DNA from 2 places in the Streptomyces sp. NPDC002886 genome. Region 2 is predicted to be linked to the other one. Evidence: riboswitches for the same ligand, from Rfam matches in the RefSeq annotation. Region 2 holds a riboswitch; the other holds the start of a gene.
The links. A riboswitch is a leader RNA that binds a small molecule or an ion and turns the genes downstream of it on or off. The one in region 2 is predicted to bind glycine.

Region 1 (5,450 bases), on a different contig from region 2:
GAGCCCCACGGAGCGGCCGAGATCGGGCCGACGCCCGTCTCCGGACCGGCGGTCGGCTGGAGCGGGTGGTTGGGCAGGTACGGGGCCAGGTGCGCCCGGACACCGACCGGACCCACGCCCGGGCCACCGCCGCCGTGCGGGATGCAGAAGGTCTTGTGCAGGTTCAGGTGCGAGACGTCGCCGCCGAAGTGACCCGGCTTGGCCAGGCCCACCAGGGCGTTGAGGTTGGCGCCGTCCACGTAGACCTGGCCGCCGGCGTCGTGCACCTGGGCGCAGATGTCGGCGACGTGCTCCTCGAACACACCGTGCGTGGAGGGGTACGTGATCATCAGTACGGCGAGCTCGTCGCGGTACTGCTCGATCTTGGCGCGCAGGTCGTCCGCGTCCACCTCGCCGTCGTCGGCGGTCTTGACGACGACCACCTTCATGCCGGCCATCACGGCGCTCGCGGCGTTGGTGCCGTGCGCGGAGGACGGGATGAGACAGACGGTGCGCTGCTCGTCGCCGTTCGCCCGGTGGTAGGCGCGGACGGCCAGCAGGCCGGCGAGCTCACCCTGGGAGCCGGCGTTCGGCTGAATGGAGACCTTGTCGTAGCCGGTGACCTCGCAGAGACGTTCCTCCAGCTCGGTGATGAGCGTGAGGTACCCCTCGGCCTGCTCGACCGGGGCGAACGGGTGCATCTGGCCGAATTCGGGCCAGGTGACCGACTCCATTTCGGTGGTCGCGTTGAGCTTCATGGTGCAGGAGCCCAGCGGGATCATGCCGCGGTCCAGCGCGTAGTCCTTGTCCGAGAGCTTGCGCAGGTAGCGCAGCATCGCGGTCTCGGAGCGGTGCTGGTGGAAGACCGGGTGCGTCAGGTACTCGTCCGAGCGCAGCAGGCCCTCGGGCAGCGCCTCGGCGGTGCTCGCGTCCAGCGCCTCGATGTCGGCGGTGACGCCGAAAGCGGCCCAGACGGCCTCGATGTCGGCGCGCAGGGTGGTCTCGTCGCAGGCGATGGAGACGAGGTCGGCATCGACCTGGAAGAGGTTGACGCCACCCTCGCGGGCGGCGGCCACGACCTCTGCGGCCCGGCCCGGAACCCGCACGGTGAGGGTGTCGAAGTACGAGCCGTGCAGCAGCTCGACCCCGCCGGCCGTCAGACCGGCGGCGAGCAGGGCGGCGTAGCGGTGGGTGCGGCGGGCGATCGTCCGCAGCCCGTCCGGGCCGTGGTAGACGGCGTACATGCCGGCCATGACGGCGAGGAGCACCTGCGCGGTGCAGATGTTGCTGGTGGCCTTCTCGCGGCGGATGTGCTGCTCACGGGTCTGCAGCGCCAGGCGGTAGGCCTTGTTGCCGTCCGCGTCCACGGAGACGCCGACGAGGCGGCCGGGCAGCGAGCGGGCGTGCTTGGCCTGGACGGCCATGTAGCCGGCGTGCGGTCCGCCGAAGCCCATCGGGACGCCGAAGCGCTGGGTGGTGCCGACGGCGATGTCGGCGCCCAGCTCGCCCGGGGAGGTCAGCAGCGTCAGGGCGAGCAGGTCGGCGGAGACGGCGACGATGGCGCCGAGCCCGTGCGCCTGCTCGATGACCGGCTTGATCTCCCGCACGGCGCCGGAGGCACCCGGGTACTGGAGCAGCACGCCGTAGACGCCGCGCTCGACGATCTCGGCCGGAATCCCCGCGCTCAGGTCGGCGACGACGACCTCGATGCCGATCGGCTCGGCACGGGTCTGGATCACCGCGATGGTCTGCGGCAGCGCGTCGGCGTCGACCAGGAAGACGTTGCCCTTGGCCTTGCCCACGCGGCGGGCCAGGGTCATGGCCTCGGCGGCCGCCGTGCCCTCGTCGAGCAGGGAGGCGCCGGAGGTCGGCAGGCCGGTCAGCTCGGCGACGACGGTCTGGAAGTTCAGCAGGGCTTCGAGCCGGCCCTGGGAGATCTCCGGCTGGTACGGCGTGTACGCCGTGTACCAGGCCGGGTTCTCCATGACGTTGCGCAGGATCACCGGCGGCGTGAAGGTGCCGTAGTAACCCAGGCCGATCATCGAAGACAGGACCTGGTTGCGGTCGGCGAGCTCACGCAGCTCGGCGAGCACCTCGGCCTCGGTCCGCGCCTCGGGCAGGTTCAGCGCGGCGGTGGTCTTGATCACATCCGGCACCGCGGCTGCGGTGAGCTCGTCCAGCGAGCCGTAGCCCACGTGGGCGAGCATCTTCGCCTGCGCCTCGGCATCCGGGCCGATGTGGCGCTGCTCGAAGGGGATGCCTCGCTCCAGCTGGGAGAGCGGAATGCGGTTGGCGGTCATGTACGGAGGCCTCCTGGTCGTACGACCTGCGAGGGGCACCACGGCGCGGGCACCCGGACGGCCTCCCCCTCTGTCATCACAACCTGAGAGCTTCACCGGGCCGCGCGGGGATCGCCCACGGGGTCCGGCTTTCACCGTCGGTGAGGAGAGGGACCGGCACTGCGCGCCCGGTACCCGCAACCTGCTTTCCAGAGTGGCCTCACCACGTGCGGTACGTATGCCTGAGAGATTCCGGGGAGGATTTGCTCCTTCGGCGCCTCCGTCTCACTCACTCGGAGGACTCTCCCGCACAGGGTCAACAGCCGTCACCCAGCCTACCAGCGAGGATGTGGACGCCTCCCTTCGAGTGGCCCCCTCTCCGGAAATGCACTTTTGTAGTCATTACGGAGGAGTTGCGCCCAAATGGAGGGACCGGACCGTGCAGACCGACATCGATCCCCGCAGCCTGATCGGCCGCAAGGCGTTCGACCGCAATGGCACCAAGATCGGCACCGTCGACGAGGTCTACCTCGACGACGCCACGGGCGTCCCCGAATGGGCCGCCGTACGCACCGGCCTCTTCAGCCGGGACGCCTTCGTCCCGCTGGAGCCCAGCGAGATGGTGGGCGACACCCTGCGCGTTCCCTTCGAACGCTCCCTCATCCGAGACGCCCCCGACTTCGGCGTGGGCCGCCACCTCTCCCCCGAACAGGAGCTCCAGCTCTACCACCACTACGGCCTGGACCTGGCCCTCCCCTCGGACTTCCACCACGACTTCGGCCACACCTCCCCCGACACCCCCTGACCCCACCCCTCCCGCATGTGAGGGGCCAGACCCCGGGCCGTATCCCCCCGCAACGGCACCGCACACCCCAACCGCTCCGGTCCCGGGACCCCGACGCCTGCCCCCCAACGACGCCGCACACCCCCACCAGTCCAGACGCGGGACCCGGGCCTGTCCCGGCCACGCCGCATCCCAACCGGCCCAAACGCGGAACCCGGTCCTAGCCCCCGGCCACGCCACACCCCAACCGGCCCAAACGCGGTGCCCGGGGCCCGACCCCCAGCCACGCCGCCCCCCAACCGGCCCGGGCACGGGGCCCGGGGCCCAAGCCCAGCCACGCCGCACCCCAACCAGTCCAAACACGGGGCCCGGCCTGTCCCCGGCAACGCCGCACCCCAACCGGTCCAGGCACGGGGCCCCGGGGGCTGGCCCCCGGCAACGGCGCCGCACACCCCAAGAGGGTCCGGGCGAAGCCCGGGGAACGGTGGAAGGGCGGGTAGGGGACAGCCCCGCAGGGCCCAACCCCTCCCGCCTCCTCCACACCCGCCCCGCAGCAGGCGCCTGCCGGCGCACGAGCGGCCACCGTCGGGCACCGGCACCGCCGCCCGAGCAGCGACCAAGCCCCGTGCACGGCCAGGCCCACCGGCACGGCCGAATGCCACGACCTCTCAGGCTCGCTCCACAGCCGCCTGGCCCTCGACCTCCAAGACCTGGTCCCCGACCAGCGGCATCGGATCGGACGCCTCCAGCTCAGGATCGTCCACCAGGAAGGTGCGGACCCGCCCCGGCCGGGATCCGGGCTGCTCGAACCGCACGGTCACCCGCCCGACCCCGCTGCCCTGCACCCACCCCGGCCCGTACACGGCATGCCGCACATCACTCCCGGCCGCCCACCGCCGCTCCACCACCCCTTCGACGCCCGACGGCACCCCCACCTCAGATTCGCCGCCCTGCCCCCGCCCGGCGGATTCCCCCTGCCCGGGCCCGACACCCTGCCCCTCCCCGGACGCGCCACCAGGTCCGTCCCCAGCGTCGTCAACCGGTCCCTGCTCGGCGCCCTGCCCCTGCGGGTCAGCCGCATCCGGCCCGTCGCCCTCGCCCGGGGCCCGGCCCGGAACAGCAACCGCCCGATCCCCGTCGGTGCCGGCATCGGGACCCCCGCCCGAGGGCTCAGCCCCGTCGTCGTGCCCCCGGCCCGGGTCCACACCCGGCCCACCCGCCCCAGCCCGCGCAGCCATCGCATCGGCGAAAGCGAACAGGTCCTCCTGCGTGTAGTCCGCCAGCCCCGTCACCCCCACCCCCAGCAGCCGCACCCCACCCGTGGTGTCCACCGCCTCCAGCAGCCGCCCGGCGGCCTCCCGCACCACCGCGGGGTCGTCCGTGGGCCCCCGCAGGGTCTCCGAGCGCGTCAGCGTGGAGAAGTCGTACCGCCGGACCTTGAGCACGATGGTCCGCCCCGAGTGCCCCGACGCCCGCAGCCGCTCCACGCACCGCTCAGCGAGCCGCTGCACCTCGCCCCGGATCCGCACCCGGTCGTGCAGGTCCACGTCGAAGGTGTCCTCCACCGAGACGGACTTGGCGTCGCGCTCGGCGACCACCGGCCGCTCGTCCACGCCCCGCGCCATCCGGTACAGCCCGACCCCGTGCGAGCGCCCCACCATCCGGACCAGTTCGTCCTCACCGGCCTCGGCGAGCTCCCCCACCGTGGTGATCCCGGCCCGCCGCAGGTGCTCCCCCGTGGCCGGCCCCACCCCGGGCAGGGTCCGTACCGACATCGGTGCGAGGTGTGCCCGCTCCGTGCCGACCTCGATCAGCAGCAGCCCGGCCGGCTTGGCCTCCTCGGAGGCGACCTTCGCCAGCATCTTGGACCCCGCGAGCCCCACCGACCCGCTCAACCCGGTCACGGCGGCGATATCGGCCCTCAGCCGCTCGCCCACGGCCCGCGCGGCCTCCGCGTCGAAGGCGACGCCGCCCGCCTCCAGGTCCACGAAGGCCTCGTCCAGGCTCAGCGGCTCCACGAGGGGCGACAGCTCCCTGAGCATCGCCATGACCGTGTCGCTGACCTCGCGGTACAGGCTGAAGCGCGGAACGAGGCACGCGCCGTTCGGGCAGAGCCGCCGCGCCTGGGCCATCGGCATGGCCGAATGCACCCCGAAGCGCCTGGCCTCGTAGGAGGCGGTGGCGACGACCCCGCGCGGCCCGAGTCCGCCGACGATGACGGCCTTGCCCCGCAGGCTCGGCTTCGACGCCTGCTCCACGGAGGCGTAGAAGGCGTCCATGTCCAGGTGCAGGATGGTCGGCGCGGATCTCACGGCTCCGATGCTGCCCTACGCCACTGACAATCGGCCCGACCCGGAACGGGCGAGCCGTACGGCCCGCCCGTCACCGACGTCGTCCGTCTCAGACGG
Region 2 (5,450 bases):
CCCAGGGAAGGCCGACGCCGCCGCCCTGGGCGTGCGGATTGAGCCACAGCCCCCAGCGGTCGGGGTAGAGGGCGCGGGCGATGTCCCGGCCCGTGACCACCTCGTACCCGCGGTTCCAGCCGCTGGCGGCCAGCTCCTGCGGGGAGGTCACGCAGGGCGCGTACCCGAGGCCCTCGACCTCCATACCGCCGTACTGGGCTTCGGGGGAGCCGGGCTGCCCCTGCCAGAGGAGCATCCACAACCGTCCCTCGGCCAGGGCGTGCAGGAGAGACTCGTAGCTCTCGTAGCGCCCGGGAGTCACCTGGCGCAGCATGTGCTCGACCTGCCCGACCGCGGCCGTGCCTGACGCACTCACCCGGTACCCCTCTTCGTCTGTTCGTCCGCCCGTCGTCCACGCGTGTCGGCCACCAGCTTAAGCGTCACTACGGCAGGTAGAAGGGGCGTACGCGCGTGACGATGTAGTCGACGACCGGGTCTTCCGCGGCGTCGAGCAGGATCAACTGCACCGGCCAGGGCGGTGGTACGCGGGTCAGGGCCCGGCCCAGCGCGTCCATCGGGGCGTTTCGCATCCCGGGCTCCCATCCCAACAGGTGGACGCCGATGTAAAGCTCCGGCGTGCCGCCCTCGACGCTGGCGAGGCAGCGGTGTGCGGAGGCGACGACTCCGGTCGCCCGGAACTCCTCCGCGGCGGCGGCCAGGAACTCGACCGGGTCCTCCTGCCAGTCGGGCTCGTAGAGCCGGACCCGGCCACCGGTGGCCGGGCCGTCGAGCGGGTCGCGGCCGGCGCGGCAGAGCTCGGCGACGGCCGGCGGGGGCAGCGGCACGCCGACGGACCCTTCGGGGTTGACCGCGATGCCGAGCTGCGGGGGCAGGCCGCGGGCGAACTCCGGGGCGGGGGCGACGGCGAAGTCCATGCCGGGCCCGGCGCAGGCGCGGAACTGCTCCTCGGAGCTGTAGACGGGCACGTACGCGGCGCCGCCGATGTCCATGGTGGGCAGGCTCAGGCTGTTCACCCCGCCGGGCAGCGGGATCCACAGGTCGCTGCGCCCGAGGACCTCCAGGATCCGCCCCCCGGCGTCCGCCTGCCCGAGCGCCGCCCCGAGCACCTGCTCCAGCTCGTTACCCGGCCACATGTACGTCTCCGCTCGCTCGCCTTGGTCTCGGCCCGGGTTTCTCGAGCAGAGGTTCCCGGGATTCCCGAGATTAACGGGCGCCCGCGGCGCCCCCGCCGGGTGCCCCGCCCGGCCGCCCCAGGTCGAAAGAGAAGGCCTAGCGGAAGGCGATCGAGGTCAGCCGCGACGCCGCCGGGCGGTCCAGCAGGGTCACCGACGCGCAGCCGGCCGGCGGGCGGCCCGCCTCGGCCTCGCGCAGCAGCCGGGCCACCGCGCCGCGGTGCCGGGCGAAGGCGTACGCCGACACCCCCCGGCCCCGCGCCGCCTGCCCGGCCCGGGCCTCCTCGGGGGTGGTGTCCAGCAGCACCAGGTGCAGCGCGCGGCCGCGCCGCCGGGCCGCCGAGGCCAGCAGCGCCCGGACCCAGCTCTGCGTGCCGCAGTCGTGGACCACGGCCGGGGCACCGGAGCGGAGCACCCGCCACAGGCCCCAGTAGTGCGCGATCCGGACCGCCGGCCGGTACACCGCGTAGGGCAGGGCGGCCGGCATCCGGCGCTCCCACCGCTCGCGGGCGTCCTGGGAGTCGATGCCGCCGCCCTCGGCGGCCCGCTTGATCAGGGTGCTCTTGCCTCCGCCGGGCAGTCCGGAGACCACCACGACGTCCCCTTCGGCGAAGCGGAGCCGCCGCGGGCCCTCGGCCCCGCGCAGGTCCCGTACCGCTCCGGGCTCCGCCGGCGCCCCGGTCTCCGCCGGGTCCCGTACGAGGCCGCGCTGCGACGGCACGCCGCCGACCGCACCCTCGACGGTGCCGGTGTTCGTCGCCGCCAGTACTCCGAATCTCCGCACAGTGCTCGCCTCCCCCGCCGGGTCACCTGGACCCGTTCCCCCTGAGTGTAAAGAGACGGTAATCCGGGGTGTCCGGTTCCGCTCCGGTTCCGCTCCCGATCCGCTCCGGTTCCGCTCGGCTCGCGGACCCCCTCCCCCATTCGGCCGCACGCCGTGCAATGATGTGCGCCATCTGGACACCTAACTGCATACCGGCCGCTTGAATCCGCGCGGGAGAGTCCCGGCACGCCGCAAGGCGGTGCCCGGGCGCCGAAGGAGCAAGTACCTCCCTTGAATCTCTCAGGCCCCGTACCGCGTGGATGAGGCAGATCTGAAAAGCGAGCCGCGCCACCGCCCGTGAGGGCCCCGGCGACGGTTCCACCCAAGGTGCAAGTCGAAGGCCTTCCCCTGGAAGCGGGGAACTCTCGGCGAACCTCTCAGGTTCCGATGACAGATGGGGAGGAACTCCTCCTCGTCATGTCATGCCCTGGGACCCGGGAGCCACACCCATGAGCACTGCCCCCCGCCTGACCGCCCTCGATGCGCTGCACCGTTCCCTCGGTGCGACCATGACCGATTTCGCGGGCTGGGACATGCCCCTGCGGTACGGGAGCGAGCGCGACGAGCACAACGCCGTCCGCACCAAGGCCGGCCTGTTCGACCTCTCCCACATGGGCGAGATCACCCTGACCGGCCCCGAGGCCGTCAAGGTCCTGGACTACGCGCTGGTCGGCAACATCTCCACCGTCGGCGTCGGCCGTGCCCGCTACACGCACATCTGTCAGGAGGACGGCGGGATCCTCGACGACCTGATCGTCTACCGCCTGGGCGAGACCGAGTTCATGGTCGTCGCGAACGCCTCCAACGCCCAGGTCGTCCTGGACGCGATCACCGAGCGCGCCGCCGGCTTCGACGCCGAGGTCCGCGACGACCGCGACGCGTACGCGCTGCTCGCGGTCCAGGGTCCGGAGTCCCCCGGCATCCTCGCCTCCCTCACCGACGCCGACCTGGACGGGCTGAAGTACTACGCCGGCCTGCCCGGCACGGTCGCCGGGGTGCCCGCGCTGATCGCGCGCACCGGCTACACCGGCGAGGACGGCTTCGAGCTGTTCGTCTCGCCCGAGCACGCCGTGGAGCTGTGGCAGGCGCTGACCAAGGCGGGCGAGGGCGTCGGCCTGGTTCCGGCCGGCTTGTCCTGCCGCGACACCCTGCGCCTGGAAGCGGGCATGCCGCTGTACGGGCACGAGCTGACCACCTCCCTGACCCCGTTCGACGCGGGTCTGGGCCGGGTCGTGAAGTTCGAGAAGGAGGGCGACTTCGTCGGCCGCGCCGCCCTGGAGGCCGCCGCCGAGCGCGCCGCCTCCAACCCGCCGCGCAAGCTGGTCGGCCTGATCGCCGAGGGCCGCCGCGTTCCGCGCGCCGGCTTCTCCGTGACCTTCGACGGCCAGGTCGTCGGCGAGGTCACTTCGGGCGCCCCGTCCCCGACGCTGGGCAAGCCGATCGCGATGGCCTACGTCGACGCGGCGCACGCCGCGCCCGGCACCTCCGGCGTCGGCGTGGACATTCGCGGTACGCATGAGGCGTACGAGGTCGTGGCCCTGCCGTTCTACAAGCGGCAGAAGTAGCCCCGTACCGCACCGCACCGCCCGTCGGCGCTTGGCGCCGCCCCGCGGGACCCCCGCAGGACCCCCGCACGACCACGTTCGTATCCACTCCCCCGCATCCAGGAGAATCAGGTCATGAGCAACCCCCAGCAGCTGCGTTTCAGCAAGGAGCACGAGTGGCTGTCGGACGCCGTCGACGGCGTCTCGACGGTCGGCATCACGGAGTTCGCGGCCAACGCGCTCGGTGACGTCGTCTACGCCCAGCTTCCCGAGGTCGGTGACACCGTGACCGCGGGCGAGACCTGTGGCGAGCTGGAGTCGACCAAGTCGGTCAGCGACCTGTACTCCCCCGTCACCGGCGAGATCGTCGAGTCCAACCAGGACGTCATCGACGACCCGGCGCTGGTGAACTCGGCTCCGTTCGAGGGCGGCTGGCTCTTCAAGGTGCGCGTCACGGAGGAGCCGGCCGACCTGCTCTCCGTGGACGAGTACGCCAAGCTCACCGCCGGCAACTGACCCAGGGAACCCTGATGTCTGTACTGAACACTCCCCTCCACGAGCTCGACCCGGACGTCGCCGCCGCCGTCGACGCCGAACTCGTGCGCCAGCAGTCCACCCTGGAAATGATCGCGTCGGAGAACTTCGCTCCGGTCGCCGTCATGGAGGCCCAGGGCTCGGTCCTGACCAACAAGTACGCCGAGGGCTACCCCGGCCGCCGCTACTACGGCGGCTGCGAGCACGTCGACGTGGTCGAGCAGATCGCCATCGACCGCATCAAGGCGCTCTTCGGCGCCGAGGCCGCGAACGTGCAGCCCCACTCGGGCGCGCAGGCCAACGCGGCCGCGATGTTCGCGCTGATCAAGCCGGGCGACACGATCATGGGCCTGAACCTGGCCCACGGTGGTCACCTGACCCACGGCATGAAGATCAACTTCTCCGGCAAGCTCTACAACGTGGTCCCGTACCACGTCGACGAGACCGGCGAGGTCGACATGGCCGAGGTCGAGCGCCTCGCCAAGGAGTCCAAGCCGCAGCTGATCGTCGCGGGCTGGTCCGCCTACCCGCGCCAGCTGGACTTCGCCGCCTTCCGCCGCATCGCGGACGAGGTCGGCGCGTACCTGATGGTCGACATGGCGCACTTCGCCGGCCTGGTCGCCGCGGGTCTGCACCCGAACCCGGTGCCGCACGCCCACGTCGTCACCACCACCACGCACAAGACCCTCGGCGGTCCGCGCGGCGGTGTCATCCTGTCGACGCAGGAGCTGGCCAAGAAGATCAACTCCGCGGTCTTCCCGGGTCAGCAGGGCGGCCCGCTGGAGCACGTGATCGCGGCCAAGGCGGTCTCCTTCCTCGTGGCGGCCTCGCCCGAGTTCAAGGAGCGCCAGGAGCGCACCCTGGAGGGTGCGAAGATCCTCGCCGCCCGCCTGGTCCAGGACGACGTCAAGGCCGTGGGCGTGGACGTCCTCACCGGCGGCACCGACGTGCACCTGGTCCTGGTCGACCTGCGCAACTCCGAGCTGGACGGTCAGCAGGCCGAGGACCGCCTCCACGAGGTCGGCATCACGGTCAACCGCAACGCCATCCCGAACGACCCGCGGCCTCCGATGGTCACCTCGGGTCTGCGGATCGGTACGCCGGCGCTGGCCACCCGCGGTTTCGACGCCGAGGCCTTCACCGAGGTCGCCGAGATCATCGCGCAGGCGCTGAAGCCCGCCTACGACGCCGATGACCTGAAGGCGCGCGTCTCGGCGCTCGCCGCGAAGTTCCCGCTGTACCCGACGCTCTAGGCGCCGGCCTGAGAGGGCCCGGCCTTGTTTTGCACAGGGCCGGGCCTTCTTCATGACCAAAGCCCCAGGTGGAGGCGACCTAGTGCCACCGAATATTCCAATAGATGGCAAATAGGCTCCGGAT

Region 1: another riboswitch for glycine. It lies ahead of gcvP (aminomethyl-transferring glycine dehydrogenase); the one in region 2 lies ahead of gcvT (glycine cleavage system aminomethyltransferase GcvT).

The regions. Positions count from the first base shown of each region.
Region 1 covers NZ_JBIAPV010000004.1:1,138,259-1,143,708, forward strand. The annotation lists gene gcvP (aminomethyl-transferring glycine dehydrogenase) at 1-2,279, opposite strand, end outside; glycine riboswitch at 2,479-2,577, opposite strand; gene ACFYYB_RS23430 (PRC-barrel domain-containing protein) at 2,698-3,063, shown strand; gene ACFYYB_RS23435 (DNA polymerase IV) at 3,711-5,354, opposite strand; gene ACFYYB_RS23440 (MerR family transcriptional regulator) at 5,443-5,450, opposite strand, start outside.
Region 2 covers NZ_JBIAPV010000003.1:261,113-266,562, forward strand. The annotation lists gene ACFYYB_RS13405 (enhanced serine sensitivity protein SseB C-terminal domain-containing protein) at 1-355, opposite strand, end outside; gene ACFYYB_RS13410 (enhanced serine sensitivity protein SseB) at 423-1,133, opposite strand; gene ACFYYB_RS13415 (AAA family ATPase) at 1,270-1,956, opposite strand; glycine riboswitch at 2,157-2,260, shown strand; gene gcvT (glycine cleavage system aminomethyltransferase GcvT) at 2,445-3,560, shown strand; gene gcvH (glycine cleavage system protein GcvH) at 3,675-4,055, shown strand; gene glyA (serine hydroxymethyltransferase) at 4,070-5,326, shown strand.